DNA from 3 places in the Streptomyces sp. NPDC102270 genome. Region 1 is predicted to be linked to each of the others. Evidence: riboswitches for the same ligand, from Rfam matches in the RefSeq annotation. Region 1 holds a riboswitch; each other region holds the start of a gene.

Region 1 (9,553 bases):
ACCCCGGCGACGGGCGCGGGCGCGTCCCCGACGCCGACCATCGGCTAGCCCTGACCAGCGGCCCGTTCCTAGCCCAGCCAGGCCGTCGTGTCCGGTGCCAGCAGCCCGTCCTGCAACGGGCTGCTGGTCAGGAGCACCTCCCCGGCCGGGAGCGGGACGGCGGTGTCCGAGAGGTTGGTGACACACCGCCAGCCCTCGTGGCGGACGAAGTCCAGCACGCCGGCCGGGCCCGCCTCCGTCCAGGTGAGCTCCTCACCCTGCAGGAGCTTGCGGCGCAGGCGCAGGGCGGTGCGGTACAGCTCCAGCGTGGAACCCTCGACACCGTCCTGGGCCTCCACGGCGTGCTCCGCGAACCACTCCGGCTGCGGCAGCCAGGCACCGCCCGCGCCGAAGCCGTACGACGGACCGCTCCGCGTCCACGGCAGCGGCACCCGGCACCCGTCGCGCCCCTTGCGGACCCGTCCCGTCTGCTCCCAGATCGGGTCCTGGAGCACCTCGACGGGCAGGTCGGCGACCTCGGGCAGCCCGAGTTCCTCGCCCTGGTAGACGTACGACGATCCCGGCAGCGCGAGCATGAGCAGCGTGGCCGCGCGAGCGCGTCGCAGGCCCTGCACGAGGTCGATCCCGGGCGCGTGGCCGCCCGACAGCAGCCAGGCGTTCTCGTCGGTGCCCGGCGGCAGCACGAGGCGGGAGGCGTGGCGTACGACGTCGTGGTTGGAGAGCACCCAGGTGGCCGAGGCGTGGGCCGCGCGGGCGGTGGCGAGGGAGTCGGTGATGACCTGGCGCAGCTCGCCGGCGTCCCATCCCGTCTGGAGGTACTCGAAGTTGAATGCCTGGCCGAGTTCGTCCGCGCGGGCGTACAGCGCGCGGCGGGCGTCCGGGACCCAGGCCTCGGCGACGGCCGTGCGGGGCGGGGTGTAGGAGTCGAGGATCGTGCGCCAGTCACGGTAGATCTCGTGGACCTCGTCGCGGTCCCAGTAGGGATGGCCGCCCGGCGGCAGGTGGTGCAGGGCCTCCTCCGCGACGCCGGGCAGGCCGCCGAGGTCGCGCAACGGCTCGGTGAGGTCCTTGGCCAGGGCGTGCGCCACGTCCACGCGGAAGCCGTCGACCCCGCGGTCGGACCAGAAGCGCAGGGTGGTGCGGAAGTCCTCGCGGACCTCGTCGTGCGACCAGTTGAGGTCGGGCTGCTCGGGGGCGAACAGGTGCAGGTACCACTGCCCGTCGGCGACCCGCCGCCACGCGCTGCCGCCGAAGACGGACTGCCAGTCGGTGGGCGGGAGTTCACCGTGCGCGCCGCGGCCGTCACGGAAGACGTACCGCTCGCGCGCCGCGGACCCGGGTCCTGCGGCAAGGGCCTCCTGGAACCACACGTGCTGGTGGGAGGTGTGGTTGGGGACGAGGTCGACGATGACCTTCAGGCCGAGCCGGTGGGCCTCGGCGACCATCGCGTCGAAGTCGTCGAGCGTCCCGAGGCGCGGGTCGACGTCCCGGTAGTCGGCGACGTCGTACCCGCCGTCGGCGAGCTCGGAAGGGTAGAAGGGACTCAGCCACAGGGCGTCGGCGCCGAGGGCGGCCAGGTGCGTGAGGCGCTCGGTGACGCCCCTGAGGTCCCCGAGGCCGTCACCGTCGGCGTCGGCGAAGCTGCGGGGATAGACCTGGTAGACGACGGCCTGCCGCCACCAGTTGGGGTCACTGCTGGAGAGGTCGGGCGTGGTGGTGCGGGCGATCACGCGGGCTCCTCTGGAATGCGGGTGCGGTCCATGAAGACGACAAAGGGGATATCTGTCCACCTCGCCGAAAAAGTGAACCTGGGGTTTTGCGGAGTAGATCGTTCCCTGTGTGTCGAAATTGTGACGACCCCAGAACCCTCGTTGTATCGCCGCAGGTTGACAGCATTCCGCAAGGAGATCCACGATGTGCGAACACCGTGGCGCATGTGACCAATGAGCCCAGTGTTTCTGATGCTTGCTGTTACCACTCACTCTCATCCTGACGGGATACGTATGTCCATAGCGAGACGTGTCACCATGCGGCGCCTGTTGGGGACGGGCGCCGCGACGCTCGCCTTCTCCGCTGCCCTCGCCTCCGTCGCCTCGGCCTCCGACTGCCCCGGCGGCAAGGGCTGGCAGGACGGCGGAAGCTACAAGCCGGGTACGGGCGCCGGCTCCAAGACCGAGACCGACCGCTGCGAGTTCTCCCTCGACGGCAAGAACTTCTTCGCCTCGGTCAAGGTCGACGACCTGAACCTGAAGCCGACCGAGGACGGCAAGGTCCACGTCAAGGTCCGTGCGGCGGGCGACGCGTCCACCTGCACCGCCTCTCTCGCGTCCTACCGCGCGCACGGCCCGACGTTCGCCACCTCCGGCGAGCAGGTCTTCCACGACTTCGACACCGTGACCGTCAAGGCCGGCTCCGTCGACTCCCTCGACATCTCGATCCCGGACGTCGGCTGCTACGCGCAGATCGACCTCTACCGGGGCAACACGAAGTTCGACGGCCAGCTCGACGCCAAGGACGGCCTTCCGCACGGCGACCTCCCCAAGGGCCCGGACCACCCGGTCATCAAGGACAAGCTGATCGCGGCCTGGAACGGCGGCACGAAGGACTGCACGACCACGCAGACCACGCCTCCGGCGACCCCGCCGGCCTCGGAGTCCACTCCGCCGGCCTCGGAGTCGACCCCGCCGGCCTCCGAGTCCACCCCGCCGGCGTCCGAGAGCACGCCCCCGGCGTCCGAGACCCCGGGTACGAGCACCCCGACCCCGTCGGCCTCCGAGTCCACCACGACTCCGGCCGCCCCCACCCCGAACGGCGGCGGCGGTGACAACCTCGCCGAGACCGGCGCCAGCAGCAACACCCCGCTGATCGCGGGCGGCGCGGCGGTGCTGCTCGCGGGCGGCGCGGGCATCGTCCTGGCCACGCGTCGCCGCAAGGCTTCGCGCGCCTGACCCCTGTCCGACCGGGGCCGTCCCACCGTTCGCGGTGTGGGCGGCCCTTCGGCGTACCGGGACTCGTCCGCAGACCCGCCATGAACCCGCCATGGACCCGCCATGGCCCAATAAATCGAACACATGATTGAATCCGGGCATGCGATCGTTCCCCGACGACCTCGCCCGGGCACAGCGGGACTGGAGTGCCACCTACCGGCAGCTCGCCGAGCGCCCCGGCCGCACGGAGCTGCGCCGACGCCTGTACCGGCTGTCGGCCCAGGTGTTCTTCCACCCCCACTGGCAGCGAGGGCGCCCACGCCCGGCCGAGTGGCGGGAACTGCGCGATCTGGGGCGCTCGTCCGTCGCGGACATCGGCGAACGGCTCGACCGATGACGGACCGACATGCGGGACCGTACGTCCCGGACGATCCTGAAGACATGTCCGGACCGATCCGCGTGATCGTGCACCCCCCGTCCCCCACCGGCGGCCGCCGCGTCCGCGTGGACGGCGAGATCCTCGGCCTGGCCCACAACCTGACCGACGTCGCCGAGTTCCTCCGCAGGGCAGGCCTGGAGATCGACGCGGCGGAGGTGGCGCAGTCGTCGTGGATCGAATGGAAGGGGGGCGGGCCGGAGTGGTGGGGGGTGGAGGGGTGAGGGGTGGAGGGGTGGAGGGGGGACGCCGTGACCGGCGGAGACGTTCAGGGCCGTGCCTGAGCCGGTCCGTGCCGCCGGGTGGGTCAGTCGGGGCCGCTCCAGTCGAAGGGGAAGTGCTTGCTCGACTTCCCGGAGCGGTCCCAGGAGAAGCCGAACGCATCCGCGCGGTCGACGGTGGCCCGGCCCCAGGTGGCGACCTGGCCCGGTCCGACTTCGGCACCCGGGGCATTGTGGACCTGGACACGCGCGCCGTCTGCGGTGGTCGGGCCGGTGAGCGCCTCGGCGGCTGCCGTGACACGGCCGGGGACCTCGGCCCGCCAGGTGGCGAGGTCATCGTCTATCTCGACGCGGATGGGTGCGACGTCCATGCCGCGCATCTCGGGGTGGAACATCTCCCCGAACCGGGCCGGCCAGCCGCCCGCCTCGCCGCCGAAGACGGCTCCGAGAGCACTGCGTTGCTGTTCATCGGCGCGTTCGTCGAGGAAGACGGCGGCGTAGGGGTCGCTGTGCTCGCCGGCCCAGACGTTGCCCGTGAAGGAGCCGAGCATCAGGACGTTGAGGCCGTCGAGACGGACGTCGCCGTAGCTGCCCTCCCGGATGTGCCAGACCAGGACGCCTTCGCAGTCGCCGTAGGTCGGGGGCTGGGCGAACGTGCACGGACAGGGGATGGCGCAGTTGCACACATCGAACCAGTCGCCGGCCAGATGCCAGCGCGTCGCGGTGGTGGCCTGTTCTGTCATCTCGCTTCCCTCCTGCCGAGCCCCAGGAGGCTCACTCGGAGTGGCGAGACCGCGTGTGCCGAGCCCGAGGCCCCGGGATCGGGAGACGGTCTCCCTTCCAGCTTGCACCTGCCTTCCCTGATGGGGAACCCGTTCACCGGCAAGGGATCACATGTCGTCCGTCGACGGCATCGAGTCCCGCAGCCCGGGAAGCAGCCAGTCCTGGAAGGGTGCGAGCACGGCCAGGACGAGGAATACGACGCCCACGGCGCGGGCGAGCAGGGGGCCCCGGGACCACAGCTTCTCCACGAAGATCACCACGGCCAGCCCAGCCATCGCCGCCACGTTCATCACGCCCAGCGGAACGAGCACGACCATCAATCCGGCGCAGCAGCCGACACAGTAGGCGCCGTGGTGGAGGCCCACCCGCAGGTCGCGCGCCGGCCCGCGGAAGCCGGAGTAGCGCACCAGGTGGCCCAGGGGGTCGCGGCAGTGCCGCAGGCAGACGGACTTCAGGGGGCCCAGCTGGTACAGGCCCGCGAGCAGGAAGGCGGCCGAGCCGATCCAGCGACCGGCCGCGGGGTGGTCGTCCAGGAGGCTGCCGGTGAAGGCCAGTGCTGCGTAGGTGAGCAGCCCGAACGCCGTCCACACCAGCAGGTATCCGGCGACGAACTCGACGGTGCGGGCGGTCCGCGCCCAGCCGGAGGACTGCCGGCCGATGCCCCGGACCCAGGTGATGGCCACCGGCGCCATGGACGGCAGCATCATGGCCGCCATCATCGTCACCCAGAGCAGCAGGAACAGCGGCAGCGCCATCCCCATCGTGCCGGGCTCGACCCCCATGTCCCGCGCCTGGCCGATGGTCAGTACCCAGGCGGGCACCGCGATCAGGACAACGAGCAACCACGCGGCCGCGAGATCCCGCGTGGGCAGCAACCCCCCACCCGTTCCGGTCGGGGCGACCGACCGGCCGGCTTCGAGAGCGGAACTCCGGCTGTGACGCATCGGCGTGTTCTCCTGCGGCTCATTCCAAGGAGAGCATGTCCCCGCCCTCGACGCGACCTGGCCCGGGCGGTCTCCGCGCCTTTTGCGGCACTCCGACGGACGGGTCATTTCCCCCGGGCGCCGGGAGTTCAGTCGTGTTCGTGCACGGTACGGGAGTACGGGCGAAGTCGTATGTCTCGACCTTAGAGAAGGTCCGGGACGAGCTGTGTGAGCTGCGGCCCGGAATCGAGGTGCGCGGTTGTTTCTGGGGCGACGCCAGGGCGCCCGGTTAGCGCGGGGCGGCGCCTCGGTACCCGGATACACGGACTCTGGGGGCGCGCGCTCCGAGCAGGACACGGACATCGCCCAATGGTGGCTGCTCTACGCGGACCCCAGCGGGACGAGCCCCGACGGGAGGACATCATCCGGAGCGACGAACGCGTGGTAAGCCTCGGTGATGTCCGCGCAGTCGCTGAACCAGTCGTCGGTCTCGGTCAGCGACACCGCCCGCTTTGGCCCGAAGCCACCGTTGGCGACTTCGAGATACATCCGCTTCAGCAGCTCAGGCATCGGATGGCCCGCCACCCGCTCGAAGGCGGTGACGTCCTCGGCAGCTGAGGGGCCGGGCAGCTCCCTGCCGGCCACATGCGTACGGACCGCCAGGACCAGTTGGCCATCGGTCACCCCGGCATCCTCAGCGACGCGGGTCCTCCTGTCGATGCCATCCCCACGGCGGCGAGTTGTCAGACGATGAGTTCATGGATCGCCGCCAGGAGGTTGAACGCAGCCGGCAGGAGGAAGACGCAGCCGAAGGCGATCCACACCCACCCGGCTCTGCGGTGCCCGCGGCTCGGGGGTGGTGCCGGGATGAGCCGGTCGCCGGCCCTCATCGTCTCGCTCGGGGCGAGCACGCTGCGCCCCGTGCTGCGCTGCCGTCGCCCCAACCAGATGAAGACGATCGCGGCCATGGCCGTGAAGGCCGCCAGTTGGAGATGCTCACCCGGTGTGTCGGCGCCTGCGAGCGTCACGGCCACGTACGACAAGGTCCCCCCAAAGGATCACGGTGCATGGATCACCTCACGACGCCACCACCGTGTCAAGCGAGTTGGGCACCGCTCACGCCTCCTGGACCTAGAGCTGGTCCCGCCACCACGGCACGCCGAGGTTGTCGACCTGGATGACCTTCGCCCGCCTCAGAATCTCGTCGTCGAGGGGGGTAAGGACAGCGCGCAACTCTCGTCCGCTCTTCTTGGGCAGGGCGTGCAGAACGGCTTCGAGGTGATCGCGGAAGTAGCCCACGTCGCAACAGCCGGGGATGCCGCATCGCTGCGCTGTCGCCGGGTCCGCGATCAGCCTGAGCGGTCCATGGGCAAGAGCTTTCCAGCGCCGGAACGCTTCGGCCGTGTCCTCGAGGAAGGAGCGGGATCGTTCGAGTCGGCGCAGATCGGCCATGCAGCGTGCGGAGAGGCCGTCGATGGCCGGGTACCGTCGCGGCCTCACGCGACGGATCGGCAGTTCAGCCCGCAGGGCTGAGGGGCGCCTACGCGGCACGGCCCTTTCGGTTGTCGGTCATACGGGCACGGTACACAGGCACAGTGACGGATGTCCCGGCCTTTCAGTGCCGCTGAACTGCCCCTGCCCCACAGAAATCCGGAGTCGTCCGCCAGGGCCCGGTCTGCCCCGCCCCCTCACGACACCTGCTGCAGCAGCCCCCGTACCGCCTCGTCCACCACCCGGTACCGCACCACCCGCCCCTCCTTCTCGCCCGCCACGACCCCGGCCGCCCGCAGCAGCCGTAGCGCCTGGGACACGGCCGGGTCGTTCATACCGGTCGCGATCGCGAGGTCGGAGACGGCCAGGGGGCCGGTCCGGTGCAGGGCGAGCAGCAGGGCGAGCCGGTTCGGGTCGGCCAGGAGGGCGAAACGGTCGGACCAGGTGCGGACGTGTCCCGGGTCGCCGATCGCGGCGATGGCGTCGCACACCCGGTGTCCGTCGATGGTGCGGCGGTCGGCTCGGTCGGCCGGGACGAGGTGCATGGCGCACATCCTCGCAGGCGGCTCTGTGTGATCTTCCATACCTGCGCAGGTGTGCAGCTATGCAGGAGCCCCCGCCCCCGCCTACGGTGGGCGGGCCGTGGTGCTCGGGAAGCCGGTGACGACCCCTCAAAGGTCCATTCCGGTGCGGCCCTCGCCACTGTGATCGGGGAGTTTCCCTCCCACGTCCCTCGCGGGACAGCCACTGGCCGTCACCATCAGGCCGGGAAGGCGGGCAGGGAAACGCACGACCCGTAAGCCAGGAGACCGGCCACGGCAGCTCACGCGTTCATCCACGAGGTGCTGGAGTGACCACCGTATGACTGATCCTGCGCTGCCCGAGACTGCGCGGCCCGAGACCGCCGCCGCCCCCGCTTCCCTCCGCTGGCGGCGCGAGGACACCGTCAAGACGGTCGGTCTGATGGCCGCGATAGCCGCCCTGCACGTCGTCGCCTTCGGCATCCTCTTCCTGCTCGTCGTCCCGGAGCACTACGAGGTGGGCGACAAGGCCTTCGGCATCGGGCTCGGCATCACCGCCTACACCCTCGGTATGCGCCACGCCTTCGACGCCGACCACATCGCCGCGATCGACAACACCACGCGCAAGCTGATGGCGGACGGCAAACGGCCGGTGTCCGGGGGGTTCTGGTTCGCGCTCGGGCACTCCAGTGTCGTGGTCCTGCTCGCCGCCCTCATCGCCGGCGGCACCCAGCTGGCCGGCAAGGTCATGAACGAGGGCTCAAGTACCCACCAGGTGCTCGGATTTCTCGGTACGACGGTCTCCGGGTCGTTCCTCTATCTCATCGCCGCCCTCAACCTGGTCGCCCTGCTGGGCATCCTGAAGGTCTTCCGGGCGATGCGGGCGGGGACGTACGACGAGAAGGAGCTGGAGCAGCATCTCGACTCGCGCGGGTTCATGAACCGGATCCTCGGGCGGCTCACCAAGTCCATCACCCGGCCGGGGCAGATGTTCCCGCTGGGCTTCCTGTTCGGGCTCGGCTTCGACACGGCCACGGAAGTGACCCTGATGGTGATGGCCGGGTCGGGCGCGGCCGCGGGCCTTCCCTGGTACGCCATCCTCTGCCTGCCGCTGCTCTTCGCCGCCGGCATGAGCCTGTTCGACACCCTCGACGGCACCTTCATGAACTTCGCCTACCAGTGGGCCTTCTCCAACCCCGTCCGCAAGGTCTTCTACAACCTCGCCATCACCGGGCTGTCCATCGCGGTCGCCTTCTTCATCGGCACGATCGAGCTGGTCGGCGTCCTGCACGACAAGCTCGACCTCACCGACGCCCTCACCACCTGGATCGCCGACATCGACCTCGACAACGTCGGCTACATCATCGTCGGCCTGTTCGTGGTGGTGTGGGCGGCGGCGATCGCCTACTGGCGGCTCGCGAAGGTGGAGCAGCGGTGGAGCGTCAGCAGTTCCTGAGGGACCGCGCCTCAAGGGATCATGCCTGGACTAGGCCCCCTCCACCGCGGTCAGCCACAGCTTCACGTACCGCTCGACGTCGACGCCCAACGCCACGTCCACGAGGGTCACTTCACGCTCGCCCTCGTGGATCTCGGACTCACCGGGACGGCGGCGGCGGTCGATGACGGTCTGGCCGCGCGTGGGGCCGGGGGCGAGGCTCACCTCCACCGGCAGCAGCTCGGTGGTCAGCCCCTCCGGGTCGACGACCGCGCACACCGCGCCCGCGTCGCCGAGGCCACCGGTGGGAGTGGGGTCGCCGGAGGTGGCCGGGTCGCGGTGGGCGAGGAGGTCCCCGGCCATGCGCAGGCTGGGCTCCGAACTCGCCCGCAGCCGCTCGACGTCGGCGGCGGGGACGATGACCCGCTCGAACACGTCCAGGCCGTACATGGTCATCGGCACTCCGGCGGTGAGCAGCACGGCGGCCGCCTCGGGGTCGTGCCAGACGTTGAACTCCGCGACGGGAGTGGCGTTCCCGGTCGCCACCGCGCCGCCCATGAACACGATCCGCTCGATGTTCCGCACCACGTCGGGGTGGGTGCGGAGCAACAGGGCGATGTTCGTCAGCGGCGCGGTGGGGATGAGGGTGACCGGCGTCGGGGAGGCGAGGATCTCCCGCCTGAGCAGGGTCACCGCGTCCACGTCCACCGCGACCCGGGTAGGCGCGGGCAGCCCCAGGTCCCCCATGCCGTCCAGCCCGTGCACGTGGTGCGCGGCGCGCACGGGCTCGATCAGCGGCCGCGCGGCACCCCGGGC
Region 2 (9,553 bases), on a different contig from region 1:
CGGTCCTGTTCTCCTGGTTCGCGTACAGGCCGGTGCGGCCCTGTGCCGCGCGCACCGCGAGCGGCAGGAGGACACCGGGGGTGTGGCGGGCCGTGGCGAGGGCGCGCAGGGTCCGCTCCCAGCTGAGGACCGGGGAGTCCAGGACGAGCCCCTTGACGTGGTCGCGCAGGCTCGAGCGGACGGCGGCGCGCAGGGCCATGGTCGCGCCGGTGGACCAGCCGTGCAGCACGAGTTGGCGGGCGCCGTTGCCGACGGCGTAGCGCATCGCCGCGTCCAGGTCGCGCCACTCGGTCTCGCCGAAGTGGTTCAGGCCGTCCGGCGGGCGGGGGGCGCCGGTGTCGCCGCGGTGGGCGGGGGTGAGGACCGGGAAGCGGTGGCGGTGCAGGAACTCCATGATGTTCAGGGCGTGTTCGCGGGTCGCACCGAGGCCGTGCACCGCGATGACCCAGGTGTCCCTCGCGCCGGGCACGAACCAGGCGGGCAGGGAGCCGAGTTCGCCGGGAATGTCGACATCGGTGTGTTCGAGGCCGAGGGCCGACTTCGGGTCGCCGACGTGCGTGGTCGGGGTGAGCCAGACCTTGTCGCCGGGTTTCAGGGTGCCGTGGGTGACGCGTTCCAGGCGGCGGACGACGGTGTCGGCGGAGTGCGGTTCCGTGGCGAGGACGGGGCCCACGACGGCGTGGGAGGCGTCGCCGACGAGGCCGTAGGTGCCGGGGCGGAGGGCGGCGAGGTCGCGGGTGAGGGCGATGCGGCCGGCTGCGGTGGAGTGGACGGTGAGCCGGGGTTCGCCGGGCAGCGGGCGGCCCGCGGGCGCCTTCAGTCCGGCGTCGCTGGCGATCCTCCCGACGACGATGCCGGCTGCGCCGGCCGCCAGGGCTGCGGTGACGGCAGCGGCCGTCGCTTTGACAGTGCGCACGTCTTCAGTGTCGCGGGGGAGGCGGGGCGGGGCCAGTGGGCGGGTGCGGGTCCGGTGGGGGCGGGCGTTCTGCGCAGTTCCCCGCGCCCCTGAACGCCTGCGGCGGCCCCTGCGGCCCCGGTGAGCGTCCTGGCGCAGGTGACTGCAACCCCCTGGGGGCGCGGGGAACTGCGCGACCAGCCCCCACCGGACCGCACCCGCACGACAACCCGACCCGGCACCCCCCTTAGGCGCACCCGGCCCCCTAACCCCGCTGCCCGTACCCCCGCAACCGCTCCCCCGCCTCCTCAACCTGTCGCTCCGTCAGGAGGTTCGGGGTCAGGCCCGGGATCGAGCGGGACGTCAGCCACAGGTGGCACATCCATTCCAGCTGGGCCGTGCGGTCGTAGGCCTGGGTGAGTGTGGAGCCGTAGGTGATCGTGCCGTGGTTCTGGAGGAGGCAGGCGGAGCGGTCGGCGAGGGCGTGGAGCATGTTCTGGGCCAACTCGTCGGTGCCGTAGGTGGCGTAGGGGGCGACCCGGACGGGGCCGCCGAGGGCGCCGGTCATGTAGTGGATCGGGGGGAGTTCGGGCACGAGCGTGGAGACGGCCGTGGCGTGCACCGCGTGGGTGTGGACGATCGCGCGGGCGTCGGTGCTGCGGTAGACCGCCAGGTGCATGGGGAGTTCGCTTGTGGGGACCAGGGTGCCCAGGACCTGACGGCCCTCCAGGTCGACGCCGGTCACGTCGTCCGGGGTGAGGCGGTCGTAGGGGACGCCCGACGGGGTGACCAGGACCGTGTCCCCGACGCGTACCGAGACGTTGCCGGAGGTGCCGACGACCAGTCCGTCGGTGACCGTCCGGCGGGCCGTGTCGACCAACTCGCCCCACGCGTCCGCCTCACCCGGTGATTTCTGCCGTTCCTCAGCCATGCCGTGATCCTGCCAGGCGCGGCGCCGGAGAGCGCGTTTCCGGGCGTGCGCCCCTCTTGTGCGGCGACGCCGTTCCCGGGGAGACGCATGGCCCGTGATCGCAAGGCTGCCCGGCACCGAACCCGCGCCCTGGCCCTGTCCGTGGTCATGCTCAGTGTGGGAGGCCAAGGGCGCCAGGTTCGTCTACGTCAAGGCGACCCAGTCGGCATCCTGCGCGGGGTGTACCCCTTCGCACTGCCGGACAGCCTGGTCCGGGGACGGCTGGACCCTGCCGCCGGCGCTGGACATCGAATACAACCCGTACGGCAAGAAGCAGAAGTGCCACGGCATGACCGAGGCGGGACTGGTCGGCTGGATCAGGTCGTTCAGTGACGAGGTGAAGCGGCTCACCGGGCGCCGACCGGTGAGCTACACAACCCCCCAGGTGGCCCGCTACCACTCGGCAGATGCGGGAGCGCTGCGGGCACTCTGCCGGGTGACCAGAATCTCATCAACGGGTCGACGCGACAGCTCAAGAGGTTCGCCGCCGGGACGTAGCCATGGGGCGTACGGGTCGCGCGGGGGCGGCGGGGTTCGACGCGGGGACAGCAGAAGATTCCGGTCACCGTGCGGCCCGCCCCAGTTCACCTTCCGTTCATCCAGGTTACCTACGTTCAATCTGCCAATGACCTCGAACGATTGCCTGGGTAAATGGAAAACTTCTCGCTGATCCTCGCGATTGTGGTCGTCACCGCACTCGCGTTCGATTTCACGAACGGTTTTCACGACACCGCCAACGCGATGGCCACCACCATCTCGACCGGTGCGCTCAAGCCCAAGGTCGCGGTGGCCATGTCCGCCGTGCTGAACCTTGTGGGCGCCTTTCTCTCGGTGGAGGTCGCCAACACGATCTCCAAGGGTCTCGTCGACGAGACCGGCATCCGTCCCGAGGTCATCTTCGCCGCCCTGGTCGGCGCGATCCTCTGGAACCTGCTGACCTGGCTGGTGGGTCTGCCCTCCAGTTCCTCGCACGCCCTCATGGGCGGTCTGATCGGCGCCACCATCGCCTCGGCGGGCATGGGCGCGGTGCACGGCGACGCGCTCGTCACCAAGGTCCTCATCCCCGCCGTCGCGGCCCCGATCGTCGCGGGCGTCGCCGCCATGCTGGCCACCCGGCTCTCCTACACGCTGGGCAAGAAGGCCGACGGCAAGGCCGCCGCGAAGGGCTACCGCACCGGGCAGATCGCCTCGGCCGGCCTGGTCTCGCTCGCCCACGGCACCAACGACGCGCAGAAGACGATGGGCATCATCACCCTCGCCCTGGTCGCCGGCGGCGTCGTCGCCCCCGACTCCGACCCGCCCACCTGGGTCATCCTCTCCGCGGGTCTCGCCATCGCGCTCGGCACCTACCTCGGCGGCTGGCGCATCATCCGCACCATGGGCAAGGGCCTGACCGACCTTCAGCCGCAGCAGGGCTTCGCCGCCCAGACCAGCGCGGCCACCGTCATCCTGGCCTCGTCCCACCTCGGGTTCTCCCTCTCCACCACGCACTCCGTCTCCGGTTCGGTGATGGGCGCGGGCCTCGGCCGCAAGGGCGGGGTCGTCCGCTGGTCGACGGCGACGCGGATGTTCGTGGCCTGGGGGCTGACGCTCCCGGCGGCGGCCCTGGTGGGCGCCCTGGCCGAGTCGGTCACGAACCTCGGCGACTGGGGTACGGCGCTCGTGGCGGTCTTCCTCGTCGCCTCCAGCGCGGCGATCTGGAAGATCTCGCGCCGCGAGGTCGTGGACGCCTCCAACGTCAACCACACCGACGAGCCGGCCGGCGTGGTGACCACGGCGATCGCCGTCGTGACCCCGCCGCCCACGGGCACCGTGACCGAGGGCCTCACCGCCACGATCCCGGCTCCGGCCCCCGCCCCGGCCGCCGCGACGGAACCGGCCGCCCCGCCGGCCGCCGTCTGAGCCCCCCTCCTAAGGAAGCCTCACCATGAAGATCGACTGGGAAGCACTCGGCTCCGTCTTCGGCGTCAGCCTCGTCGTCACCGTGGGCCTCGTGGCCCTGTTCACCCTCGGCATCATGGGCCTGTCCCGCCAGGAGCGGGCCACGGCCCAGGGCGGCTCGGCCACGCTCGCGGTCACCGGCGCCTACGCCTGCTTCGCGGCGTGCGCGGCGGCGGTGGCGTACGGGATCTCCCTGATCGTGGCCTGACGGCACCCCGTCACTCGGCGGGGGGGGGGGGGGGGGGGGGGGGGGGGGGCGGGGGGGGGGCGGGGCGGCGGCCCCCCCCGCCGGGCGGGGGGGGGGGCGCGCCCCCCCCCCCCCCCCCCCCCCCCCCCCCCCCCCCGGCCGTCTTTCATGACCGGCGATGTGGGGTTCTGCACACTCTCCCGCCGCAGGTCAACAAGAAGTTGACGGGTCTCGAAGGCCCGTGGTGGACTGCCGGAGCCATTTACGGCGGCAGAAGAGGAAGCCGGTGCGAATCCGGCGCGGTCCCGCCACTGTCACCGGGGTAGACAACCCCGGGAGCCAGGAACTCTCGCCGCCGGACTCGTCGAACCAGGGCGTGGACACCCTGAGTGAGGACATGACGCGATGCTCGCCTGCCGATCGACCAGCGGTACCCGGTACGTGAACGACCCCGCGATCGGCTGACCCGATGCGTGCCGATCGCGTTTTCGCGTACGGCGCCGCCGCCGGTCTGATCGGTGACCTTCTGCTCGGTGACCCCCGTCGTGGGCATCCGGTCGCCGCGTTCGGGCGGGCCGCCGCAGCCGTGGAGCAGGTGCTGTGGCGGGACCACCGGGGGTGGGGCGCGCTGCACACCGCCGTGTGCGTGGGCGGTGCGGGGGCGCTCGGCGCCGTCGCGGAGCATGCCGTACGTCCCTCCCGTACCGCCTCCCTCGTGCTCACCGGCGCCGCCACCTGGGCTGTCGTGGGCGGGACTTCCCTCGTACGGGAGGCCCGGGTCATCGGGCGGGCGCTGGAGGCGGGGGACGTCGAGGCGGCCCGGGAGCGGCTGCCCCACCTGTGCGGGCGGGATCCGCAGTCCCTCGACGCCGACGGGATCGCCCGGGCGGTCGTGGAGTCCGTGGCCGAGAACACCTCCGACGCCGTCGTGGGGGCGCTCGTGTGGGGTGCCGTCGGCGGGGTGCCGGGGCTGCTCGCATTCCGGGCCGTGAACACGCTGGACGCCATGGTGGGGCACAAGTCGCCCCGGTACCGGCGTTTCGGGTGGGCTTCCGCCCGGCTCGACGACCTCGCCGGATGGCCGGGGGCGCGGCTCACCGCCGTACTCGCTGCCGTGGCCGGAGACGATCCCCGGGGTGCCGTGCGGGCCTGGCGGGAGGACGCGCACAGGCATCCGAGCCCCAACGCCGGGCCCGTCGAAGCCTCGTTCGCGGGGGCGCTGGGTGTCCGACTGGGAGGGACCCTCTCGTACGCGGGGCGGGTCGAACACCGGCCGGTGCTCCATCAGAAGGGGCGCGCCGTCGCCATGTACGACATCGAGCGCGCCGCACGGCTGTCGCGGCGCGTCGGGCTGCTCGCGCTCGGCGTCGGTGTCGCCGCGCGGGCCTTCGTGAAGGGGCGCAGCGCATGAGTGGCGGAGGGCTTCTCGTAGCCGGTACCACCTCCGACGCCGGCAAGAGTGTCGTCACCGCGGGGATCTGCCGGTGGCTGGTGCGGCAGGGGGTCAAGGTCGCGCCGTTCAAGGCGCAGAACATGTCCCTCAACTCGTTCGTGACGAGGGAGGGCGCGGAGATCGGGCGGGCCCAGGCCATGCAGGCGCAGGCCTGCCGCATCGAGCCGACCGCGCTGATGAATCCCGTGCTGCTCAAGCCCGGTGGCGAGCAGAGCAGTCAGGTCGTGCTGCTCGGGAAGCCGGTCGGTGAGCTGAGCGCCCGGGGCTATCACGGCGGGCGGCAGCAGCGGCTCCTCGGGACCGTGCTCGACTGTCTCGCCGAGTTGCGGGGCACGTATGACGCGGTGATCTGTGAGGGGGCCGGGAGTCCGGCCGAGATCAACCTGCGGCGGACCGACATCGTCAACATGGGAATCGCCCGCAACGCCGGGCTGCCCGTGCTGGTCGTGGGCGACATCGACCGCGGGGGCGTCTTCGCCTCCTTCTTCGGCACCGTCGCGCTGCTCTCGGAAGCGGACCAGAAGCTCGTCGCCGGGTTCCTCGTGAACAAGTTCCGGGGGGATGTCAGCCTCCTGGAACCCGGGCTCGACACGCTCCACAAACTCACCGGGCGGCACACCTACGGCGTGCTGCCCTTCCGGCACGGCCTCGGGATCGACGAGGAGGACGGGCTGCGGGTGTCCCTGCGGGGGACGGTCCGGGAGTCGAACACGGCTGCTCCCCTCGGGGAGGACGTGCTGCGGGTCGCCGTGTGCGCGATCCCGCTGATGTCCAACTTCACGGACGTCGACGCCCTGGCCGCCGAACCCGGTGTCGTGGTGCGGTTCGTGGACCGGCCCGAGGAACTGGCCGACGCCGACCTCGTCGTGATTCCGGGAACCCGTGGGACCGTCAAGGCACTTCAGTGGCTGCGGGAGCGGGGGCTCGCGGCGGCCATCGGGCGCAGGGTCGCCGAGCAGCGGCCCGTCCTCGGCATCTGCGGCGGCTTCCAGATCCTCGGCGAGCACATCGAGGACGAGGTCGAGAGCCGCCAGGGGCACGTCGAGGGGCTCGGAGTCCTTCCCGTCAGGGTGCGGTTCGCGCGGGAGAAGACCCTGACCCGGCCGGAGGGCGAAGCCCTCGGCGAGCCCGTCGCGGGGTACGAGATCCATCACGGGGTCGCCGACATCCACGGGGGCGAAGCGTTCATCTCTGATGACAAAGGACACAGCCTGGACGGCTGCCGCGTCGGCCAGACCTGGGGCACGCACTGGCACGGCTCGCTGGAGTCGGACGGCTTCCGGCGGGCCTTCCTGCGGGAGGTGGCGGCCGCCGCGGGCCGCCGGTTCGTGCCGGCCCCCGACACGTCGTTCGCCGCGCTGCGCGAGGAGCAGCTGGACCGGCTCGGCGACCTGATCGAACAGCACGCGGACACGGACGCGCTGTGGCGGCTCATCGAGTCCGGCGCGCCGCAAGGACTGCCTTTCATTCCACCGGGAGCGCCCGCATGAGCACAGTGTTGTTGTTGTCCACCGCCGACACGGACCTGTTGGCGGCCCGGGCCGCTTCCGGCGCCTCGTACCGGATCGGGAACCCGACCCGGGTCGATGTCGCGCAGGAGCTGCCGGCACTGATCGAGGGCGCGGACATCGCCGTCGTACGGCTGCTCGGCGGCAAGCGGGCCTGGGAGGACGGGCTCGCCGCGCTGAAGGCTTCGGGCATCCCGACCGTGCTGCTGGGCGGAGAGGCCGTTCCCGACGCCGAGTTGATGGCCGAGTCGTCCGTACCGGCCGGTGTGGTGGCCGAGGCGCTCAAGTACCTCGTCGAGGGCGGGCCCGCCAACCTGGAGGAACTCGCCCGGTTCCTGTCCGACACCGTGCTGCTGACCGGCGAGGGGTTCGTCGAGCCGCAGAAGATGCCGGAGTACGGCGTCCACGGCGACCGTCCTTTCGTGGCAGGCCGCCCCACCGTCGGCGTGCTCTTCTACCGGGCCCACGAGCTGAGCGGCAACACCGGCTTCGTGGACACCCTGTGCGAGGCGATCGAGGCGAAGGGTGCCAACGCCCTTCCCGTGTACTGCGGTTCACTGCGCGGGGCGGACCCCGCGCTCTACGAGATCCTCGCCCGGGCCGACGCGCTCGTCGCCACCGTCCTCGCCGCCGGCGGCACCCACGCCTCGCATGCCTCGGCCGGCGGTGACGAGGAGGCCTGGGACATCGGGGCGCTGGCCGACCTCGACGTGCCCGTGCTGCAAGGGCTCTGCCTGACGACGTCCAGGGCGGTCTGGGACGAGTCCGACGCGGCCCTGTCCCCCATGGACGCGGCCATGCAGGTCGCGATCCCGGAGTTCGACGGACGGCTGATCACCGTGCCGTTCTCCTTCAAGGAGCAGGGACCCGACGACGTCCCGGTGTACGTGGCCGACCCGGAGCGGGCCGCCCGGGTCGCCGGGATCGCCGTACGGCACGCGGAGTTGAGGCACAAGCCGAACGCCGAGAAGAAGCTCGCTCTGGTCTTCACCGCGTATCCGACCAAGCACTCCCGGGTCGGCAACGCGGTGGGCCTGGACACGCCCGCTTCGGCGGTGCGGGTGCTGGACGCGCTGCGGGATGCCGGGTACGTCGTCGAGGGGTACCCGGACAACGGCGACGAGCTCATCCACCGGCTCATCGAGGCCGGCGGTCACGATGTCGAGTGGCTCACCGAGGACCAGTTGGCCTCCGCGCCCGCGCGGGTTCCGCTCGCCGACTACCGGGCCTGGTTCGACCGGCTGGACCCGCAGCTGCGTCAGGCCATGCTGGACGCGTGGGGCGAGCCGCCGGGCTCCCTCTACGTCGACGGGGACGACATCGTGCTGGCCTCCCTCCAGTTCGGGAACGTCGTCGTGATGATCCAGCCGCCGCGCGGCTTCGGGGAGAACCCGATCGCGATCTACCACGACCCGGACATGCCGCCGTCGCACCACTACATGGCCGCGTACCGCTGGCTGGACCACTCGTTCGGCGCCGACGCGGTCGTCCACATGGGCAAGCACGGCACGATGGAGTGGCTGCCGGGCAAGGGCCTCGGCCTGAGTGGGGGCTGTGCTCCGGACGCGGTGCTCGGTGAGCTGCCGCTGATCTATCCCTTCATCGTCAACGACCCCGGCGAGGGCACCCAGGCCAAGCGGCGCGGCCACGCCACCGTCGTCGACCACCTGGTGCCGCCGATGGCGCGGGCCGACACCTACGGCGACCTCGCCAAGCTGGAGCAACTGCTCGACGAGTACGCGCTCGTCTCCGACCTCGACCCGACCAAGGCCCCGGCCGTCCGCGCGCAGATCTGGACGCTGGTCAAGGCGGCCGAGCTCCACCACGACCTGCATGTCGACGAGCAGCCGGACGACACGGCGTTCGACGAGTTCGTCATGCACATCGACGGCTATCTGTGCGAGATCAAGGACGTACAGATCCGCGACGGGCTGCACATCCTCGGGGGCGGTCCGGTCGACGAGGCCCGCGTCAACCTCGTGCTGGCCGTGCTGCGCGCCTCGCAGGTGTGGGGCGGCCAGGCGAACGCCCTGCCGGGGCTGCGGGCCTCCTTCGCGGCTCATTTCGGGCTGGTGGAGAAGGAGTTGCTCGCCGAACCGGGGGCGCCGCTGAAGGTTCCGGTGGAGCTGTCCGACCTCGTCGAGGGTCCCGCGCGGACGGCCGCCGACGCGATCGACCTGCTGGAGCAGCTGTGCCGGCGGGTCGCGGAGGGCATGGAGGCCGTGTCCTGGGACGCGGCGGCCGTCCCCGGTCTGGTCCGTGACGTCCTCGGCACCGAACTCGCCGACGCCGTCGCGGTGTTGGAGTTCGCCTGCACGGAGGTCGTGCCCCGGCTGGCCCGGACGACCGACGAGATCGGGCACATCCTCAAGGCCCTGGACGGCGGTTACGTCCCGGCGGGGCCTTCCGGCTCCCCGACCCGTGGTCTCGTCAACGTCCTGCCGACCGGCCGGAACTTCTACTCCGTCGACCCCAAGGCCATCCCGTCCAGGCTGAGTTGGGAGGTCGGACAGGCACTCGCCGACTCGCTGGTGCAGCGGTACCTGGCCGACACCGGTGAGTACCCGAAGTCCGTGGGGCTGACCGTCTGGGGCACGTC
Region 3 (9,553 bases), on a different contig from region 1:
CGAAGGTCGCTCGTCAAGTACACCTCGCTCTACACGGCGCTCGCCGAGGTCTACGACGTCCACCTCGCCGAGGCCGAGGAGACCATCGAGACCTCCCTGGCCACCCCGCGCGAGGCCGGCCTGCTCGGCACCGACGTGGGCCTGCCGATGCTGATGCTGTCCCGCCACTCGATCGACAAGACGGGCGAACCGGTGGAGTGGGTGCGGTCGGTGTACCGCGGGGACCGGTACAAGTTCGTGGCCCGCCTCAAGAGGCCGGTCGACTAGTGCCCTAGGAGTACCCAACAGGCGTGCTTCACAGAATCGACATACCGATATGCGGACGAGGTCTTCCGCTCTCACGACACCAGCGCCTAGATTGCCTGCGCATTGCAGGTGATCAGCGCTGATCAGTGAGGGGCAGGAGTCGCGACATGTCGGATGCACCTGAAGTCGGACCACCGGTGGTGACGCCGGTACGGGTGGTCATCGCCCTCTGCCTGTTGGCCCCGTTCGTGGCGATGCTGTGGGTCGGCTCGTACGCCAAGGTCGACCCCACGTTCATCGGCATCCCGTTCTTCTACTGGTACCAGATGCTGTGGGTGCTGATCTCCACCGCGCTGACGATGATCGCGTACCAGCTGTGGCAGCGTGACCAGCGTGCCCGCCGTGGAGGTACCAAGTGAACGACGGCGTCAACGGTGTGGCTCTCACCGTCTTCATCCTCTTCTTCCTGGCCGTCACGGTCATGGGCTTCCTGGCCTCGCGCTGGCGCAAGGCCGAGAACGAGCACAGCCTCGACGAATGGGGCCTGGGCGGCCGCTCGTTCGGCACCTGGATAACCTGGTTCCTGCTCGGCGGCGACCTCTACACGGCGTACACCTTCGTCGCGGTCCCCGCGGCGATATACGCGGCGGGCGCGGCCGGCTTCTTCGCGGTGCCGTACACCATCCTGGTGTACCCGCTGATCTTCACCTTCCTGCCCCGCCTGTGGTCGGTCTCCCACAAGCACGGATACGTGACGACCTCGGACTTCGTGCGCGGTCGCTTCGGCTCGAAGGGGCTGTCGCTGGCGGTGGCGGTCACCGGCATCCTCGCGACCATGCCGTACATCGCGCTCCAACTGGTCGGCATCCAGGCGGTCCTGGACGTCATGGGCATCGGCGGTGGCGAGAACACGAACTGGTTCGTCAAGGACCTGCCGCTGCTGATCGCCTTCGGTGTCCTCGCGGCCTACACGTACTCCTCCGGACTCCGGGCCCCCGCGATGATCGCGTTCGTGAAGGACACGCTGATCTACATCGTCATCGCGGTGGCGATCATCTACATCCCGATCAAGCTGGGCGGCTTCGACGACGTCTTCGGCGCGGCGAGCGAGAAGTACACGGCGGCCAAGGCGGGCGGCCTCGTCCCGCTGGAGGCGGGCCAATGGACGTACGCCACGCTGGCGTTGGGCTCCGCGCTCGCGCTGTTCATGTACCCGCACTCGATCACCGCGACGCTCTCCTCGCGCAGCCGTGAGGTGATCCGCCGCAACACCACGATCCTGCCGCTGTACTCCCTGATGCTGGGCCTGCTCGCGCTGCTCGGCTTCATGGCCATCGCGGCCGGGGTCAAGGTCACCAACCCGCAGCTGGCGATCCCGCAGCTGTTCGAGGACATGTTCCCGGACTGGTTCGCGGGCGTGGCCTTCGCGGCGATCGGCATCGGCGCGCTGGTCCCGGCGGCCATCATGTCCATCGCGGCCGCGAACCTGTTCACCCGCAACATCTACAAGGACTTCATCAAGCCGGACGCCACGCCCGCACAGGAGACCAAGATCTCCAAGCTGGTCTCGCTCCTGGTGAAGGTCGGCGCGCTGGTCTTCGTCCTCACCATGGACAAGACGGTGGCCATCAACTTCCAGCTGCTGGGCGGCATCTGGATCCTGCAGACCTTCCCGGCCCTGGTCGGCGGCCTGTTCACCCGCTGGTTCCACCGCTGGGCCCTGCTCGCCGGCTGGGCGCTCGGCATGGTCTACGGCACGGTCGCCGCGTACGGCGTCGCCTCCCCGACCCAGAAGCACTTCGGCGGCTCGGCCAAGGAGATCCCGGGCATCGGCGAGATCGGCTACATCGGTCTGACCGCGTTCGTGCTCAACCTGGTCGTCACGGTGATCCTGACCTTCGTACTGAAGGCGCTGAAGGCTCCCGACGGCGTGGACGAGACCAGCCCGGAGGACTACACGGCGGACGCGGGCGACCCGGGGGTCCAGACGGAACTCCCGCCGGCGACAGCGGGTTCGGTCCACTAGTCACGGAGTCGGGCGGGCCGTCGGAGAAGTCGTCCGGCGGCCCGTTGTCGTACCCGTCGGGCACACTCACCGGCATGGACATCGTGATCCGGGCCGCGGAACCCGCCGAGTACGAGACCCTCGGTGAGATCACCGCCCAGGCCTATCTCCAGGACGGCCTGCTGCTGTTCGGCGAGAGCGACTGGTACCTCGAAGAGCTCAGGGACGTGCCCAAGCGGGCCGCCGCCGCGGACGTGTTGACGGCCGTGGCGGACGACACCGTCCTCGGCACCGTCACCTTCGTCCCCTCCGGCGGGCCGTTGGCCGACCTCGCCCGCCCCGGCGAGGCGGAGATCCGCATGCTCGCGGTGGCTCACACGGCCCGCGGCAGAGGCGTGGGACAAGCCCTCGTCCAGGCCTGCGTCGAGCGCGCGAGCGCCACGGCCACCGGCATCGTCCTGTGCACCCAGCCCACGATGCACACCGCCCACCGCATCTACGAACGCCTCGGCTTCACCCGCGCCCCCGAGCGCGACTGGAAGCCGATCCCCGGCGACGAGTTCACGCTTCTCGCCTACACGTTGACGCTCTGAAGTCGCCGCGACACAACATATGGGCCTGCTTTCCTCACCCGGCACAAGATGTATGCTCATGCTCGCTGTCGCCGCAGGGGAATCCGGTGCGAATCCGGAACTGTCCCGCAACGGTGTACTCATGCGTGCATAAGCGCACATGAGCGTCAGTCCGAGGACCTGCCGACAGCCGCCCGTGCCGCACCGGCCCGGGTGTCATGACGTCCGGGCCTCGTGGAATGGGCCGGTGGACGCGACGCCGTGCGCGCTCGTGTGCTGCCCCCTGCCCTCCGCAAGGCCCCCGTGCCCAGCGAGGGAGTGCCCCACGTGACCATCGCGCCGGCCGATCCGGCCTCAGCGACCGAGCGGACCGCACAGCAGGACCACGACGGCCCCGGTGCCGCCCTGCTGCGGACCCTGACCACGCTGACCGCCGACCTCCCCGACGCCGACCCCGGCCGGGTCGCCGCCGCCGCGCTGCGGGGCCGCTCCTCGCGTACGGCTTCCCCCGAAATGCTCGTGGAGTTGCGCGAGCTGGCCACCGAGGCGGCGGCCGGCCTCATCTCCGAGGACCCCGCGTACAGCAGGCTGGCGGCCCGGCTGCTGACCGTCTCCATCGCCGCCGAGGCCGCCTCGCAGGGCGTGACCTCGTTCACCGGCTCGGTCGCCGTCGGCCACCGCGAGGGCCTCATCGCCGACCGGACCGCCGAGTTCGTGCGCATCCACGCCGAGCGGCTCGACGCGCTGGTCGACACCGAGGCCGACGACCGCTTCGGCTACTTCGGCCTGCGCACCCTGTACAGCCGCTACCTGCTGCGGCACCCGATCACCCGCAAGGTCATCGAGACCCCCCAGCACTTCATGCTCCGGGTGGCGTCCGGGCTCGCCGAGGACGACACCCTGCGCGCCCTGGACGAAGTCGCCGCCCTCTACCGGCTCATGAGCCGTCTCGACTACCTCCCCTCCTCCCCCACCCTCTTCAACTCCGGCACCCGGCACCCCCAGATGTCGTCCTGCTACCTCCTCGACTCCCCCAAGGACGAGCTGGACTCCATCTACGACCGCTACCACCAGGTCGCCCGGCTCTCCAAGCACGCCGGCGGCATCGGCATCGCCTACTCCCGCATCCGCTCCCGCGGTTCGCTGATCCGCGGCACCAACGGGCACTCCAACGGCATCGTCCCGTTCCTGAAGACCCTCGACGCCTCGGTGGCCGCCGTGAACCAGGGCGGCCGGCGCAAGGGCGCGGCCGCGGTCTACCTGGAGACCTGGCACTCCGACATCGAGGAGTTCCTGGAGCTCAGGGACAACACCGGTGAGGACGCCCGTCGTACGCACAACCTGAACCTCGCCCACTGGGTGCCGGACGAGTTCATGCGCCGGGTGAACGCGGACGCCGAGTGGTCGCTCTTCTCGCCGGCCGACGTGCCCGAACTGGTCGACCTGTGGGGCGAGGAGTTCGACGCCGCGTACCGCACGGCCGAGGCCGCGGGGCTCGCGAAGAAGACGATTCCCGCGCGTGACCTCTACGGCCGCATGATGCGCACCCTCGCGCAGACCGGCAACGGCTGGATGACCTTCAAGGACGCCGCCAACCGCACGGCCAACCAGACGGCGCTGCCGGGCCACACCGTCCACTCCTCCAATCTCTGCACGGAGATCCTGGAGGTCACCGACGACGGGGAGACGGCGGTCTGCAACCTGGGGTCGGTGAACCTCGGCGCGTTCGCCGACACGACGACCGGCGACATGGACTGGGAGCGGCTGGACGCCACCGTCCGCACCGCCGTGACCTTCCTCGACCGGGTCGTCGACATCAACTTCTACCCGACCGAGCAGGCGGGCCGTTCCAACGCCAAGTGGCGTCCCGTCGGCCTCGGCGCGATGGGCCTGCAGGACGTCTTCTTCAAGCTGCGCCTGCCCTTCGACTCCCCCGAGGCCAAGCGGCTCTCCACCCGGATCGCCGAGCGCGTCATGCTCGCCGCCTACGAGGCCTCCGCCGACCTCGCCGAGAGGAACGGCCCGCTGCCGGCCTGGGAGAAGACCCGTACGGCACAAGGGGTTCTGCACCCCGACCACTACGCGACGGACCTCACCTGGCCCGAGCGCTGGGCGGCACTGCGCGAGCGCATGGCCACCACGGGTCTGCGCAACAGCCTCCTGCTCGCCATCGCGCCCACCGCCACCATCGCCTCGATCGCCGGGGTGTACGAGTGCATCGAGCCGCAGGTCTCCAACCTGTTCAAGCGCGAGACGCTGTCCGGTGAGTTCCTCCAGGTCAACTCGTATCTGGTGAAGGAACTCAAGGAGCTCGGCGTGTGGGACGCCCGCACCCGTGAGGCGCTGCGCGACGCGAACGGCTCGGTGCAGGACTTCGCGTGGATCCCCGAGGACGTACGGGCGTTGTACCGGACGGCGTGGGAGATCCCGCAGCGCGCTCTGATCGACATGGCGGCGGCGCGGACCCCGTTCCTCGACCAGTCGCAGTCCCTGAACCTCTTCCTGGAGACGCCGACCATCGGCAAGCTCTCCTCGATGTACGCGTACGCCTGGAAGTCCGGGCTGAAGACGACGTACTACCTGCGCTCGCGCCCGGCGACCCGGATCGCCCGCGCCGCACAGGCGACGGTCCCCGTCCAGCAGCCGGCCCCGGAAGACGCGGTCGCCTGCTCCCTTGAGAACCCCGAGTCCTGCGAGGCCTGCCAGTAATGACCAGCGAAGCCAAGACTGTGCCCTCCAAAAACCTGCTCGACCCGGGCTTCGAGCTGACCCTGCGCCCCATGCGCTACCCGGACTTCTACGAGCGCTACCGGGACGCCATCAAGAACACCTGGACCGTCGAGGAGGTCGACCTCCACTCGGACGTCTCCGACCTGGCGAAGCTCAGCCCCGCCGAGCAGCACCTCATCGGCCGCCTGGTGGCCTTCTTCGCGACCGGTGACTCGATCGTCGCGAACAACCTGGTGCTGACGCTGTACAAGCACATCAACTCCCCCGAGGCACGCCTGTACTTGAGCAGGCAGCTCTTCGAGGAGGCCGTCCACGTCCAGTTCTACCTGACGCTGCTGGACACCTACCTCCCCGATCCGGAGGACCGGGCGGCGGCCTTCGACGCCGTCGAGAGCATCCCCTCGATCCGCGAGAAGGCGGAGTTCTGCTTCCGGTGGATCAACGAGGTGGAGAAGCTGGACCGGCTGGAGTCCCAGGCCGACCGCCGCCGCTTCCTGCTCAACCTGATCTGCTTCGCCGCGTGCATCGAGGGCCTCTTCTTCTACGGCGCCTTCGCCTACGTCTACTGGTTCCGCAGCCGGGGCCTGCTGCACGGTCTCGCCACCGGCACCAACTGGGTGTTCCGCGACGAGACCATGCACATGTCCTTCGCCTTCGACGTGGTCGACACCGTCCGAAAGGAGGAGCCGGAGCTGTTCGACGACCGGCTCCAGCAGCAGGTCACCGCCATGCTGGCGGAGGCCGTGGAGGCGGAGCTGCAGTTCGCGCGCGACCTGTGCGGCGAGGGACTGCCCGGTATGAACACCGAGTCGATGCGGCAGTACCTGGAGTGCGTCGCCGACCAGCGCCTGACGCGCCTCGGCTTCGCGCCGGTGTACGGCTCGCAGAACCCGTTCTCCTTCATGGAGCTCCAGGGTGTCCAGGAGCTGACCAACTTCTTCGAGAGGCGCCCGTCCGCGTACCAGGTGGCCGTGGAGGGCACGGTCGACCTGGACGAGGACTTCTGACAGGACATCTTCAAAATCGGTGGATCCGGGCACGTGGGTAGTACGTCCAAGAGGGAAGGAGGCCATTCATGCGCCCGATCCGCAAGACGACCCTCGCCCTCGCGACACTGACGCTGCTCCTCGCGGGCTGCGGCACCGACGCCGGGAACGGGAAGGGGGGAGGCGGCGACAGTGTGTCGCCGTCCTCCCCCACGCCCACGCCCACGCCCACCGCCACCGGGTGCACGACCCGGGCGGAACTCGGCGCCACCGACAGCGGCGACACCGTGTGCCTGACGGTGGGCGACACGATCCGGATCAGCCTGGACGGGACCAGGAACCGGCCCTGGAAGCCGGTCGCCGTCGACGGCAGCGGTCTGGAGGCCACCAACAGCGGCATCGTCCTGCTGCCCGGTGACGCGAGCTCCGCGTACAAGGCGGTCTCGGCGGGCCGGGTCCAGCTGAGTTCACAGCGTCCCCTGTGCGCCACCGGGACCGGCGGCATCTCCTGCAAGGGCATTCAGGAGTGGCGGGTCACCGTGCTGATCACCTGAGCGTGACCGCGTCCCCGGCCGACACCTTCAGCGAGGTCGTCGTGGTGCCGGGGAAGTACCAGCGCCAGCTGCCCGCCGACGTGGCGGTCACCTTGGTGCTGAGCCGGCCCACGTTGTCCGTCTTCACGGTCTTGACCGTGCGGTAGTGGGCGGCGCCGGCCGCGCGGAACTGGAGCCTGACCGACTGGCCGGGGTAGCCGTGATACTTCAGGTCCTCCCAGTTGGCCCGGGAGAGCTTGCCCTTGACGGTGAGCTGGGCGCCCTTGGCGACGGGTTCGGGGGTCGCGTCGGTGGTGAGCTGTGCGGCCCGCTTGACCTTGTACTCGGCGATGTCGTCGTAGATCCAGTAGTCACCGTCGTTGGCGTTGACGGTGGCGGCGACCACCCAGACACCGGCGAGCTTGTTGCTGTCGATGTCGTCGCTGTCGGCGATCCAGGCTGGGTCGACCGTCATCGTGCCCGTGCACACCGACGTCGTCGAGCTCTTCCTCACACAGGACGAGTCGCGGTTCCAGCTGAAGAAGCCGTAGGGGGTGGTCTTGTCGAACGTGCTGAGATGCGAGATCTTCTTCGCGCCCGAGTCGTCCTTGACGGTGACCGCGATCGGGAACGTGATGGTCTTCGCCGTGCCGACGATGACGTTGCCGCCCTTGTTCACGACGGTCTTGGTGACCCTGATGTCACCCTCGCCCTCGGCATGGGCGCCGGTGGCCGTGAGCAGGGTCAGGGCTGCCGCCCCGCCTGCCACGGCCCACAGTCTGTGTCTCATGTTCCTCCCCTGTTGGTTCAGGAGAGATTAGACGGTGCGCGTCGTCCGGCGTGCGGCCCGGTACTCGTAGGCCCGCTTGATCTGACGGTCCATCCGGCGGTCGTGCATGATCCCGATCACCGACGGGAGGACCAGGAGGACGAGGATTCCGAGAACGGTCAGCATTCCGATCAGTCCTTGTGTCTCTGCGGTAGTCATGTCACTACTGTCGCGCCGCAGACTCCTGACAAACAGTGGCAGGACTGCCGCACACCCTCGATTTACTGCCACCCTTGAGGCACACTGGCAGCATGCTGAAGAACGTGGCGGCCGTCGTCCTGGACGGCGTGAATCCCTTCGAGCTCGGTGTGGTCTGCGAGGTCTTCGGGACCGACCGCAGCGACGACGGACTGCCCGTGTACGACTTCGCGGTCGCCTCGGGCGAGGGGACCCGGCTGACCTCGCGCTCGGGCTTCACCCTGCAGGTCGAGCACGGCCTGGAGCGGCTGGAGTCGGCCGATCTGATCGCCGTGCCGGCCTGCGCCGGCTACGAGACGCGGGAGTTTCCGCCCGAGCTGCTCCAGGCCCTGCGCGACGGGGTCGACCGCGGGGCGCGGGTGCTCAGCGTGTGCTCCGGCGTCTTCCTGCTCGCCGCCGCCGGACTGCTCGACGGCCGGCGCTGCACCGTGCACTGGCACCACGCGGAGGAGCTGGCGCTCGCGTACCCGCGGCTGACGGTCGAGCCGGACGTCCTGTACGTCGACGAGGACCCGGTGATCACCTCCGCCGGCACCGCCGCCGGTATCGACGCCTGTCTGCACATCGTGCGCAAGGAGCAGGGCCCCGAGGTCGCCAACAAGATCGCCCGCCGGATGGTCGTGCCGCCGCACCGGGAAGGCGGACAGGCGCAGTACATCGAGCGGCCGCTGCCCCGGTCGAAGTGCGACACCGTCGGCGAGGTGCTCGTGTGGATGGAGCAGCACCTCGACGAGGAGGTCACCGTCGAGCAGCTCGCCGAGCGCGCGCACATGTCCCCGCGCACCTTCGCCCGCCGCTTCCAGCAGGAGACGGGTACGACTCCCTACCGCTGGATCCTGCGCCAGCGAGTGCTGCTGGCCCAGCGGTTGCTGGAGGCGACGGACGAGACGGTGGACGCGATCGCGGGCCGCGCCGGGTTCGGCACCGCGGCCGCGCTGCGTCACCAGTTCCTGCGCACGGTGGGCACCACGCCGAACGCCTACCGGCGCACCTTCCAGGGCCCGGAGGCGGCCGCCTGACCCGTCACCTGGCCACGGGCCGCACCAGGAGCCGGTTCGGCCGCAGGGTGATGCCCGGCCGGGGGGTGTCGTCGGAGCCGGTCACCTGCTCGAAGCGGTACTTCCGGGCCAGCGCCGCCGTGAGCAGCGTCAGCTGGGCCATCGAGAAGTGGTCGCTCGGGCACTTCCGGTTCCCGGTGCTGAACGGGCTCATGGCGTGTTTCGGAACCGACTTGGCGCGCTCGGGACTCCAGCGCAGAGGGTCGAACTCCGCGCTGTCGTCGAAGGACTTCGCGTCGCGCTGGATCGCGTACGGGCTGTAGACGATGTCGGACCCGGCCGGAATGCGATAGCCACCGAGTTCGGTGTCGCGCACCGCCCGCCGCGTCAATATCCATACCGCGGGCCACAATCGCATGGTCTCGACCACCACATAGGTCGTGTACCTGAGCGACC

What was found. A riboswitch is a leader RNA that binds a small molecule or an ion and turns the genes downstream of it on or off. The one in region 1 is predicted to bind cobalamin.
Region 2: it holds a riboswitch for cobalamin, as region 1 does, so the genes downstream of both, ACIRP7_RS14745 (cobalamin biosynthesis protein) here and ACIRP7_RS10915 (HoxN/HupN/NixA family nickel/cobalt transporter) in region 1, are expected to answer to the same signal.
Region 3: it holds a riboswitch for cobalamin, as region 1 does, so the genes downstream of both, ACIRP7_RS18705 (ribonucleoside-diphosphate reductase subunit alpha) here and ACIRP7_RS10915 (HoxN/HupN/NixA family nickel/cobalt transporter) in region 1, are expected to answer to the same signal.

What each region holds. Positions count from the first base shown of each region.
Region 1 covers NZ_JBIWLX010000005.1:129,141-138,693, forward strand. The annotation lists gene ACIRP7_RS10860 (DUF4142 domain-containing protein) at 1-48, shown strand, start outside; gene ACIRP7_RS10865 (glycoside hydrolase family 13 protein) at 69-1,730, opposite strand; gene ACIRP7_RS10870 (LAETG motif-containing sortase-dependent surface protein) at 2,004-2,948, shown strand; gene ACIRP7_RS10875 (hypothetical protein) at 3,088-3,324, shown strand; gene ACIRP7_RS10880 (hypothetical protein) at 3,369-3,587, shown strand; gene ACIRP7_RS10885 (DUF1326 domain-containing protein) at 3,671-4,327, opposite strand; gene ACIRP7_RS10890 (DUF2182 domain-containing protein) at 4,475-5,311, opposite strand; gene ACIRP7_RS10895 (hypothetical protein) at 5,672-5,974, opposite strand; gene ACIRP7_RS10900 (hypothetical protein) at 6,034-6,324, opposite strand; gene ACIRP7_RS10905 (hypothetical protein) at 6,422-6,790, opposite strand; gene ACIRP7_RS10910 (ArsR/SmtB family transcription factor) at 6,979-7,326, opposite strand; cobalamin riboswitch at 7,408-7,614, shown strand; gene ACIRP7_RS10915 (HoxN/HupN/NixA family nickel/cobalt transporter) at 7,643-8,758, shown strand; gene ACIRP7_RS10920 (nucleoside hydrolase) at 8,789-9,553, opposite strand, start outside.
Region 2 covers NZ_JBIWLX010000006.1:420,849-430,401, reverse strand. The annotation lists gene ACIRP7_RS14770 (alpha/beta hydrolase) at 1-916, opposite strand, end outside; gene ACIRP7_RS14765 (class II aldolase/adducin family protein) at 1,161-1,826, opposite strand; gene ACIRP7_RS14760 (GH25 family lysozyme) at 1,885-2,535, shown strand; gene ACIRP7_RS14755 (inorganic phosphate transporter) at 2,517-3,767, shown strand; gene ACIRP7_RS14750 (hypothetical protein) at 3,793-4,014, shown strand; cobalamin riboswitch at 4,222-4,365, shown strand; gene ACIRP7_RS14745 (cobalamin biosynthesis protein) at 4,463-5,404, shown strand; gene ACIRP7_RS14740 (cobyric acid synthase) at 5,401-6,936, shown strand; gene cobN (cobaltochelatase subunit CobN) at 6,933-9,553, shown strand, end outside.
Region 3 covers NZ_JBIWLX010000008.1:286,452-296,004, reverse strand. The annotation lists gene ACIRP7_RS18725 (GntR family transcriptional regulator) at 1-267, shown strand, start outside; gene ACIRP7_RS18720 (DUF3311 domain-containing protein) at 414-665, shown strand; gene mctP (monocarboxylate uptake permease MctP) at 662-2,272, shown strand; gene ACIRP7_RS18710 (GNAT family N-acetyltransferase) at 2,347-2,844, shown strand; cobalamin riboswitch at 2,890-3,026, shown strand; gene ACIRP7_RS18705 (ribonucleoside-diphosphate reductase subunit alpha) at 3,151-5,532, shown strand; gene ACIRP7_RS18700 (ribonucleotide-diphosphate reductase subunit beta) at 5,532-6,560, shown strand; gene ACIRP7_RS18695 (hypothetical protein) at 6,629-7,093, shown strand; gene ACIRP7_RS18690 (hypothetical protein) at 7,086-7,862, opposite strand; gene ACIRP7_RS18685 (hypothetical protein) at 7,890-8,060, opposite strand; gene ACIRP7_RS18680 (GlxA family transcriptional regulator) at 8,153-9,118, shown strand; gene ACIRP7_RS18675 (cytochrome P450) at 9,123-9,553, opposite strand, start outside.